DNA from 3 places in the Photobacterium sp. 53610 genome. Region 2 is predicted to be linked to each of the others. Evidence: riboswitches for the same ligand, from Rfam matches in the RefSeq annotation. Region 2 holds a riboswitch; each other region holds the start of a gene.
What was found. A riboswitch is a leader RNA that binds a small molecule or an ion and turns the genes downstream of it on or off. The one in region 2 is predicted to bind thiamine pyrophosphate.
Positions count from the first base shown of each region.

Region 1: it holds a riboswitch for thiamine pyrophosphate, as region 2 does, so the genes downstream of both, thiD (bifunctional hydroxymethylpyrimidine kinase/phosphomethylpyrimidine kinase) here and thiB (thiamine ABC transporter substrate binding subunit) in region 2, are expected to answer to the same signal.
Region 3: it holds a riboswitch for thiamine pyrophosphate, as region 2 does, so the genes downstream of both, thiC (phosphomethylpyrimidine synthase ThiC) here and thiB (thiamine ABC transporter substrate binding subunit) in region 2, are expected to answer to the same signal.

Region 1 covers NZ_JAXOFS010000002.1:353,493-356,765, forward strand. The annotation lists gene SPK40_RS08180 (family 20 glycosylhydrolase) at 1-476, shown strand, start outside; gene SPK40_RS08185 (VOC family protein) at 546-902, opposite strand; TPP riboswitch at 1,079-1,176, shown strand; gene thiD (bifunctional hydroxymethylpyrimidine kinase/phosphomethylpyrimidine kinase) at 1,273-2,148, shown strand; gene SPK40_RS08195 (ABC transporter ATP-binding protein) at 2,198-2,968, shown strand; gene SPK40_RS08200 (ABC transporter permease) at 2,961-3,273, shown strand, end outside.
Region 2 covers NZ_JAXOFS010000003.1:51,537-54,809, forward strand. The annotation lists gene thiP (thiamine/thiamine pyrophosphate ABC transporter permease ThiP) at 1-983, opposite strand, end outside; gene thiB (thiamine ABC transporter substrate binding subunit) at 1,000-1,986, opposite strand; TPP riboswitch at 2,096-2,214, opposite strand; gene SPK40_RS10190 (DUF547 domain-containing protein) at 2,287-3,087, opposite strand; gene leuD (3-isopropylmalate dehydratase small subunit) at 3,229-3,273, opposite strand, start outside.
Region 3 covers NZ_JAXOFS010000012.1:615-3,887, reverse strand. The annotation lists gene thiC (phosphomethylpyrimidine synthase ThiC) at 1-1,683, opposite strand, end outside; TPP riboswitch at 1,813-1,910, opposite strand; gene SPK40_RS19525 (universal stress protein) at 1,991-2,416, opposite strand; gene crcB (fluoride efflux transporter CrcB) at 2,555-2,938, shown strand; tRNA gene SPK40_RS19515 (tRNA-Trp) at 3,108-3,184, opposite strand.

The DNA of each region.
Region 1 (3,273 bases), on a different contig from region 2:
GTGTGAAAAAACTCCTGAAACCTGAAAATGTATTGGGTATTCAGGGTTCGCTGTGGGCTGAAACAGTCCGTACTGAAGCTCAGTTCGAAGGGATGACTTTCCCGCGTGTTCTGGGTCTGGCCGAGCGTGCATGGCATACGGCGGGCTGGGAAGCCAATGACAACGCTGGCACCCCTGTAGACAAGGCAGCCCGTAATACGGACTACAACCGCTTCGCAAACCTCCTGGGCCAGAAAGTGCTGCCGAAACTGGAGCAAAGCGGCATTACGTTCAACCTGCCTGTCCCTGGCGGCGTCCTCGAAAATGGTGTCCTGAAGGCGAACTCCACCTTCCCTGGCCTGACCATTGAGTACTCCGTCGATCAGGGCGCAAGTTGGCAGGCTTATGATCGCCTCAATCCACCAGCAGCGGCGAGTGGTGTCCAGCTGCGAACAGTGTCTGGTGACCGAAGCAGCCGGGTTACAACAGTGAATTAAGCAACATCATTGCCCGAACGATAAAGAGCTCCGTCAGGAGCTCTTTTCATTCATCAATCGGGTGCTTTGCTACTCTGGATCAGCCCAGACAGCAAGTTCATTACCACTCGGTTCTGTAAAGTGGAACCGGCGGCCTCCGGGAAACGCAAAAATCGGTTTCACAATTTTGCCGCCCGCTTCGATGACTTTTTGCTCTGTCGCTTCTAAATTATCACTGTACAGCACAATTAAAGCCGCACCTTTTTCTGATTCAGATTTCAGGGGCGCCGCATAAAATCCCCCATCCAGCCCCTGATCCGAAAAAGCTGTATATTCATCACCATAATCTGTAAATGACCAGCCAAAAGCGGATTCAAAAAAAGCTTTTGTTGCCGGCAGGTTACTTGCAGGAAATTCAACGTAATTAATCTGATGATGCTGTTTCACTGAATGTCTCCAGAATTATTGACGGTAACGATATCATAGGCTTTCTTTAACACCTCTGTCCGAAGTCCGCACAGATTTTCTGGAATTCTTTTGCTTTCTTCAAAAAAACAGGGTTAGAATGCCAACGCAAAATGATACTGAAGACAACAAGCTTCGGTTGAACATACAGAATGATTAAACGTTAGTCGGGGAGTCGAAAGGCTGAGACCACGCTGTGGGACCCGTTGAACCTGATCCAGCTCATACTGGCGTAGGGAACTAGCAGACTTGCCTGCCACTAAGCGCCAGTTCCTGACGGCTCAGTGACCATCGCGACTGTTCGTCATCCCTGCCCCATCATGAATCATGATATTGATGCCAAGGGATGAAAATGAACAAGTCAGCTCACCATGAACTTTCCCCAGAAATTAAAACCCCGATTACACTGACAATTGCAGGTTCAGACAGTGGTGGTGGTGCCGGGATACAGGCTGATATCAAAGCCATTTCGGCAACTGGCGGCTATGCCTGCTCGGTTATCACGGCACTGACGGCTCAAAATACACAGAGCGTAACGGGTATTTTTCCGGTCAGCCCGGCGTTTGTTGAACAACAGCTGGATGCTGTCTTCAGCGACCTTGATATCCAATCGGTAAAAATAGGCATGCTGAGTGATGCGACTATCATTCGTGCTGTTGCTAAAAAACTGCGTCAATACCGGCCGAAATTCATCGTTCTCGACCCGGTGATGGTCGCAACCAGCGGTGACTTATTACTGGAAGCCGATGCCATTTCCACCCTGAAATCAGAACTTCTTCCTCTGGCAACACTGATCACGCCAAATCTGCCAGAGGCAGTCGCTTTAACCCGAAATCCATCCCTTTCTGGTACAGTTTCAACTGTTATGCACACAAAAGAAACAGAAGAAAAAGAAGCGCTGATTGAGCAGTTGAAACAACTCAACACTGAAGCTGTTTTGCTGAAAGGGGGACATTGGGAACAGGAAGCACAAAGCACGGACTATCTCATCCTAGAAAGTGACACCGTCACCCTAACTGCTTCGCGAGTTCAGACGCAGAACACGCATGGCACGGGATGCACGCTGTCTGCAGCGATTGCTTCTTATCTGGCTCAGGGACACACCCTCACAGAAGCCGTGACACGCGGGAAAGCCTATCTGACGCAAGCCCTGTTACATGCGGATCAACTTCGGATTGGCCAAGGTCATGGCCCGGTTCATCACTTCTATTCACTCCAGCCGCGTTAAGGAAAAGCAGGTGCCTGAGCAAATCATCACTCGTCAGGAAGAAAACCACATGACTGACCGGCAGGCAGGCTTGGGGGTTCAGCTGAATAATATTCGTTTGCATTACCCTGATCAGGAAATGCCATTATTCAGACAGCTGAATCTCAGTTTAATCCCAGGCCAGTGGCATTGCATTCTCGGGCAAAGCGGATGCGGTAAAACCACATTACTCAGGCTACTGGCCGGATTATTACCCGCCGACGTCCATTGGCAAGGGAGCATTAAAACCAGCAGCAACCAACCTGTGAATGCACAGATTGCCTATATGGCTCAGCAGGATTTACTGCTTCCCTGGCTGAATGTGCTGGATAATGTTTGCTTTGGTGTTCAGCTCAGACACGGAAAAGTCAGTGAGACGCATCAGTCACAAGCGATTGCACTGTTAGAACGCGTCGGCTTAAAAAAATACATCTCTGCCCCCCCATCAAGGCTCTCTGGCGGAATGCGTCAGCGGGTTTCACTCGCCCGAACCCTGATGCAGGACCAGCCACTCGTATTAATGGATGAACCTTTTTCAGCACTGGATGCTGTCACACGATACAAATTGCAGGATCTGGCTGCAGAACTGCTGGAAAACCGAACCGTTCTGCTCATTACACATGACCCTCAGGAAGCACTCCGTCTGGGACACTCTGTGTTCCTGATGCAAGGCCAGCCCGCAAAAATCACCTCGCTGCCAACCCCGGACGGGACGATTCCGCGTGAAATCGACGCCCGTCTTGTGAATTGTCAGCAGCAGATCCTGAAAGCCCTGAGTTTGGTAAACCAACACAATGACTAAATTATTGGCTCAATGGCAGACCGGCACGCCTGTCAAAACACGTTCTATTCACCATCACCCGCTCGCTCGGCTGGTGATCAGTCTTGGTGTTCTGGCCCTCGGCTGGCAGGCTGTGGTCACAGTGTTTCAATTGCCCGGTTTTATCCTGCCGGAACCACTGGCTGTACTCAATAAACTGATTCAGCGCCACGATGTACTGCTTCGCCATGCCTGGGTCACAACCTGTGAAATCATGCTGGGTCTGGTCACAGGGTTAGGGGTCGGACTCTTTTGTGCATTGTTGATGCTGCTTTTTACCCCTGTCA
Region 2 (3,273 bases):
TGGCTGACGGCCTGCCAGAGTGCAGGCGTACTGAGTAAGCCGGGCAGTTTGCTGTTGATCCCTGCACTCAGCACGGCCAGCATCGGCGGTATCACCAGCAGCAGCACGGCACCGATCCAGAATCCATCCCAGCATCGGGCCGCCCGGCTGTCGAGATAGTTCGGGTGGCCCTGCTGTACCCGGCCGGTAAGGGTCGACAGTGGCCGGGCAAAGCGCTGACTCACGAGGACCAGCGAGCAGCAAAGCAGCATCTGCCAAAGCGCCAGCATGGCACCGGCGGCTAAATCAAAGTCATATCGCAGCGCCTGATAAATGGCCAGCTCGATGGTGGTTGCTTTCGGGCCGCCGCCAAGAGACATGATGACGGCAAAACTGGTGAAACAGAGCATGAAGACCAGACCTGCCACCTGCGGCAGTTGCTGACGCAGCCGCGGCCAGGCGACCAGCCGGAACAGCGGCCAGCCTCGCATCCCTAAGTGTGCGGCGAGCTGATGCTGTTCGGCGGGAATGCCTTCCAGACTTTGCAGCATCAACCGGCTGGCCAGCGGCAGGTTAAGAAAAACATGGGCCAGCAGAATGCCGTTCAGGCCATAAATACTGAACGGCAGTTTCATCTCCAGCGTCGCCAGCCACTGGGCCAGCAGGCCGCTGTTGCCATAAATGGCCAGCAGACCGAACACGGCGACCAGAACCGGCAGAACGACGGTCATGGCGAACAGGCGCAGCAGCAGCGCCCGGCCGGGAAAACGGCGGCGTGACAGGGCATAAGCGACTGGGATGGCCGGGAGCACGCTCAGCAGCGTTGATAAAATGGCCTGCTGAAAGCTGAATGCAGTGACATGGCGCAGGTAAGGATCCTGCCAGAGCGCCAGCGGCCGGATGTCGGTCGCCTGCGCCAGCAGAGCGCTGAGCGCTCCGCCGACCAGGATCAGAATGAGCCCGGCACTCAGCAGGCCGGGCAGGCTGGAACGGGAAAGTAACAACGTCAGTCCTACAGGATTATTGCGTCAGGGCTGTTTGCCATTCGCGGACCCAGGTTTTGCGCTCTTTCGCAACTTCGTCAGCACTGAATTCCAGCGATTTGGCCGGACGCGGCAGTGCTTTGAACGCTTCAGGCAGCGGCTGATCGGTGACCGGATACATCCAGTTGCCGGTCGGGATCTGGGACTGGAAGCCCGGCGTCAGGATAAAGTTCATGAACTTATCCGCCAGCGCCTGATTTGGGCTGTGCTTCAGTTTAGCGGCAACTTCCACCTGCATGTAGTGGCCTTCACTGAAGTTGGCCGCTTTATATTTGTCTTCCTTCTCGGCAATGATGTGATAGGCCGGGGAAGTGGTGTAAGACAGCACCAGATCGGTCTCGCCCTTGAGGAACATATTGTAGGCTTCTGACCAGCCTTTGGTGACGGTCACGGTCTTCTTGGCCAGTTGCTGCCAGGCATCAGAGGACTGGTCTCCGTAGACGGATTTCACCCACAGCATCAGCCCCTGACCCGGGGTCGAAGTACGCGGATCCTGATAGATCAGATTCAGGTCGTCACGTTCGACCAGCGCTTTCAGGCTGGCTGGCGGGTTCTTGAGCTTCTGGCTGTCGTAAATAAAGGCGAAATAACCGTAATCGAAAGGCACGAAGGTTTGATCCTGCCAGCCCCCCGGAATGGTGACAGCGGATGTGTCGACACCGCTTTTTGCCAGCAGCCCGGTTTTCTTCGCTTCCGTCATCAGGTTGTTGTCCAGACCCAGCAGGACATCGGCTTTCGTGTTTTTGCCTTCCAGACGGACACGGTTGAGGATGGACACCCCATCGTCCAGCGCAACGAACTGCAAATCACAGCCACATTCTTTTTCGAAGGTTTTTTCAATTGCAGGGCCCGGGCCCCAGTCTGCGGTAAACGAACTGTAGGTGTATACCGTCAGAGTCGGTTGAGCAGCGGCTGCAGACGAGGTGGCAACCAGTAAGGGTAAAGCTTTCAGTATGTGTTTCACAAAGCGCTCCTGAGTACCTGCTTGGCAGGGAATTCCGATTTCTTCAAGGCGCGGCGTTGAGTGAGCGGGAGCACGTCCCAGGAAAGTCACGAAAAGGGAAAGTAATGATGTGCTTTCAGTTTCTCAATTCCTACGCCAGCATGACCTGGTTCAGGTTCAATGGGTCCCGTGTGCTGCATATGAATAAACAGACACGATCTCAGTCCGGAGACTCCCCATGAGAACGGCTCTCATTGTAAACGGGGCGGGCACGGGTTGCCAGCCGGAATTATTAGCGGATGCCAGTCTGGGATCCGGGAACTAGCGAATCTCATTCAGGCGCCAGTCATAATCATACCTTGGGCTGGTGAGCGTGACCGGCTGTTTACGGTAGCGGTTGAGGTGTTTCTGCAGATCTGTCAGTGAGCCGAAATCAGACTGATACCAGTCATAAATCGAAGACAGCCGGACTTGCCCGCCTTTGTCATCGACGCCTTTGGGGCTGTTGGTGAAGCGGCGTGCGGCGCCGTCGAGCTGAGCATTGATCTGGTCGGCATGCATGACTTCCGGCAGCAGATCCGGGCAGCCCAGACTGGCGCAGTTCACCACATAGTGAATGCGTTTGTCCTGCCAGATCGGGCGGAGAATACGGTGCTCGATATCGTTCAGGGACAGTTTTTTGCCGTCAATGGTGATCAGCTGTTCATCCCAGGGCCCGAAACTGAACAGCCCCCCCAGCTTGGTAATTGAGCTGACCGGATAGTGGTCGAGGATCACTTTGACGGTCAGCGCATTGTAGAGATTCACCCAGTATGCGAACTGCTCATTGCGGTTTAAACGACGGGGATCGCGTGAGGTCAGCCCGGCAATATACTGATTCAGGCTGCTTTTATCTTGTGGACTGACTGCAGCGTAGCGAAAACGGGTCTGTTGTGGGGCGACGAGCAGGTAGGTGTTCAGCAGACTTTGCCAGACGCTGTGATCCACTGTGGTGGTGCTTTTGGGGTTGCTGGTTTGCCAGAACGGCCAGAGGTCGGCTTTTGGCGCGGCCATGGGGGCTGATGAGAAGCTGAGTAAAATCAGGACAGTGAATAAAGGCAGAGCCCGGCGGAACGAAAACATGTGAACACCTCTGTAGATGGTTGATATCTAAGAGACCGAAAGGAAACGCGTTTCTTTCTGGTTCGTGTGATGTCTTGCCTGCAGACCTGAACAAAACACCCTGCCGGAGCAGGGTGTCTGAGGCTGACTCTTGAGTATAGATCAGGCTAAAAAAGCCGGGATCTTGCTTTCATATTCCGCGATTTT
Region 3 (3,273 bases), on a different contig from region 2:
GAATGCACGGGCAGTATCCGGGTCCAGACCCAGATTGAACTGATCTTCCCAGCGGAATTCAAAACGGGCCTTTGACAATGCATTGTCTCGGACCTGCGCTCCCGGGTGTCCTTTGGCCAGATCAGCCGCGTGAGCACAAAGTTTGTAGGTAATCAGGCCGGTCTTTACGTCATCTTTATTCGGCAGACCGAGATGCTCTTTCGGCGTCACGTAACACAGCATGGCACAGCCGTACCAGCCAATCATCGCGGCACCAATCCCAGAGGTGATATGGTCATAACCCGGGGCAATATCGGTCGTCAGCGGGCCTAAGGTATAGAACGGGGCTTCATGGCAGTGCTTGAGCTGCTCTTCCATGTTTTCCTTGATCATATGCATCGGCACATGCCCCGGGCCTTCAATCATCACCTGCACATCATATTCCCAGGCGATCTGAGTCAGCTCACCCAGTGTACGCAGTTCGCTGAACTGGGCTTCGTCATTGGCATCCGCGACTGAGCCCGGACGCAGACCATCACCCAGCGACAGTGCGATATCGTATTTCGCACAGATCTCGCAGATCTCGCGGAAGTGCTCATACAGGAAGCTTTCTTTGTGATGTGCCAGACACCATTTCGCCATGATAGAACCGCCACGGGAAACAATACCGGTCACGCGCTTGGCCGTCATCGGGACGTAGCGCAGCAACACACCTGCGTGAATCGTAAAGTAGTCAACGCCCTGTTCCGCCTGCTCCAGCAAGGTGTCACGGAACACGTCCCAATTGAGGTTCTCAGCAATGCCGTTCACCTTCTCCAGCGCCTGATACATTGGTACGGTTCCAATCGGCACCGGACTGTTGCGGATGATCCACTCACGGGTCTCGTGAATGTTCCTGCCGGTTGACAGGTCCATCACGGTATCGCCGCCCCAGCGGGTCGACCACACCAGCTTTTCCACTTCTTCTTCAATCGAAGAGCTGACCGCTGAGTTCCCGATATTGGCATTCACCTTCACCAGAAAATTACGACCGATAATCATCGGCTCAGATTCCGGGTGGTTGATGTTAGACGGGATAATAGCGCGACCTTCAGCCACTTCTTTTCGCACAAATTCAGGGGTGATGTCTTTGGGCAGGTTGGCGCCGAAGCTTTGTCCCGGATGCTGCTGGTTCAGCACTTCATCACGGTAACGAGCGCGACCCATGTTTTCACGGAGCGCGATATATTCCATCTCCGGCGTGATGATCCCCTTGCGGGCGTAGTGCATCTGAGTCACGCACAGGCCTGGCTTAGCCCGGCGGACACGGGCACGGAGCGCAAAACGCAGCTCATCTAAGGTGTCATCAGCCAGACGCTCTTTGGTATAGGCAGAACTCAGCTCATCCAACAGCTCAGTATCATTCCGCTCTTCAATCCAGTTTTCACGCAGCTTTGGCAGACCACTGTAGATATCAATCGTCTGTTCCGGATCGGTATAAAAGCCAGAGGTATCGTAGACTCGTACCGGTTCGTTCGACTCAAAAATCGGGTTATTTTTATCCCCGCCGACTAAGGAGTCAGCCTGAGCAATCTCACGCATGCCGACACGGATATCATCCCGGCTGCCGGTGACATAGATTTTTCGGGAATTCGGGTAGGCTTGGGTAGTGAGTGAATCAATAAATTGTTTCGCTTCCAGTCTCGCTTGCTTGCGACTCGACATAGCAATTTCCTTTCATCTGATATTTCTGGGAAGTTGCTTGACGGATGGGCGCGTAAACAAGAGGCGGACACAAGTAGGGCGTGTCACATCGTCTGATACAGCAGCTGTACACGACAGGTACAGCTAGGCAGAAGATTTTCTCTTGTTCCCTTCGCAGATACTAATCTGATCAGGTTCAACGGATCCCGCAATGCGGTCTCAGCCAGTTGGCACTCCGACAAGTTTCAGCTAACGAGTATAAGAAAGGTGTATCCCGACAGCAAGCGGTCTTTACTGAATTTCAGGAATCAGTAAAAACCGTCACGCATCAGCGACAAATCAGCACATCGCACTTTAAATGCAGATCCAATTCACGACGGACATCTTCTCGCAACCAGTGCAGATCCGTTTTGGCATGGCCGACAATCACTAAGTCTGCATGTATTTTTGCTGCCAGTTCAATGAGATGTTTTGCAACATCACCATCATAGAGATGCATCGCGCGCACAGGCTGCGGAGAATGGGTGGCTAATTCAGACAACTGCGCCATTCGCCTGAGCTCCTGATCGTCATGGGCTTCTTTCAGTTGCAGCTCAATATCCAAAAAACTCAGATTACCGACCCCGGGCTCGACATATGCCAGATGTAGGTCTGCATTGTTATGGCTTGCCACGACCCCGGCTTTCACGATCAACTGCTGTGCCCGTTGATCATCTGGATTGAGTGCCAGCAAGACCGTTTTATAAAGCTTCATCACCACCTCAATTCACGAACACTTGCAATACAACACCATATAGCACATTGTTTTGTGAATTACCTTAGTGACTGTCTCAACAGAGAGTTCATTTCATGGTATTAGTATCTGGTTTGACTGACAGAGACCAGCGTACAAATGAATCAACTCATCGTTTTAAGCTATGTTGCCTTTGGCGGAGCCTTTGGTGCATGTGCCCGTTATCTGATAGCCGAGCTGTCTGTTGTCCTGTTTGGACGCGGCTTCCCTTATGGGACCCTCGCCGTCAATGTCATCGGTTCATTTATCATGGGACTGCTGATGTCAGCCCTGAATCAGGGAATGATTGAAGCCTCACCATGGCGTCCGATTCTTGGATTGGGCTTTCTCGGCGCCCTCACGACATTTTCAACCTTCTCCATGGATAACGTCGTCCTGCTTCAGCACGGCGAGTACGCCAAGATGACACTGAACCTGCTCTTAAATGTATTCCTGAGTATTTCTGCCTGCTTTATTGGCTATCAGCTGATGATGAGAAGCTAAGACTGACGTGAGAGTTTAGATTGGTACCAGCCTCATCATAGATGAGGCTTTTTTTCGATTTGGGCTCGAATAAATTCAGCATTCTGAGGATGTAATGCCGTACGGTATCGCGTTAGATAAACGCTGAAAACGAAAAAGCTCCCGCATTTCTGCGAGAGCTTAAAAGAGATGGCAGGGGTGGAGAGATTCGAACTCCCAACACGCGGATTTGGAATCCGCTGCTCTGCCAATTGGAGCTACACCCCTGTCGTGTGGTAAGTATTGTATATAGACTGATGATAATTACCAGCCCTGAATGTCGAAATTTATCAATTTGATGCTCAACCGCCTACTAA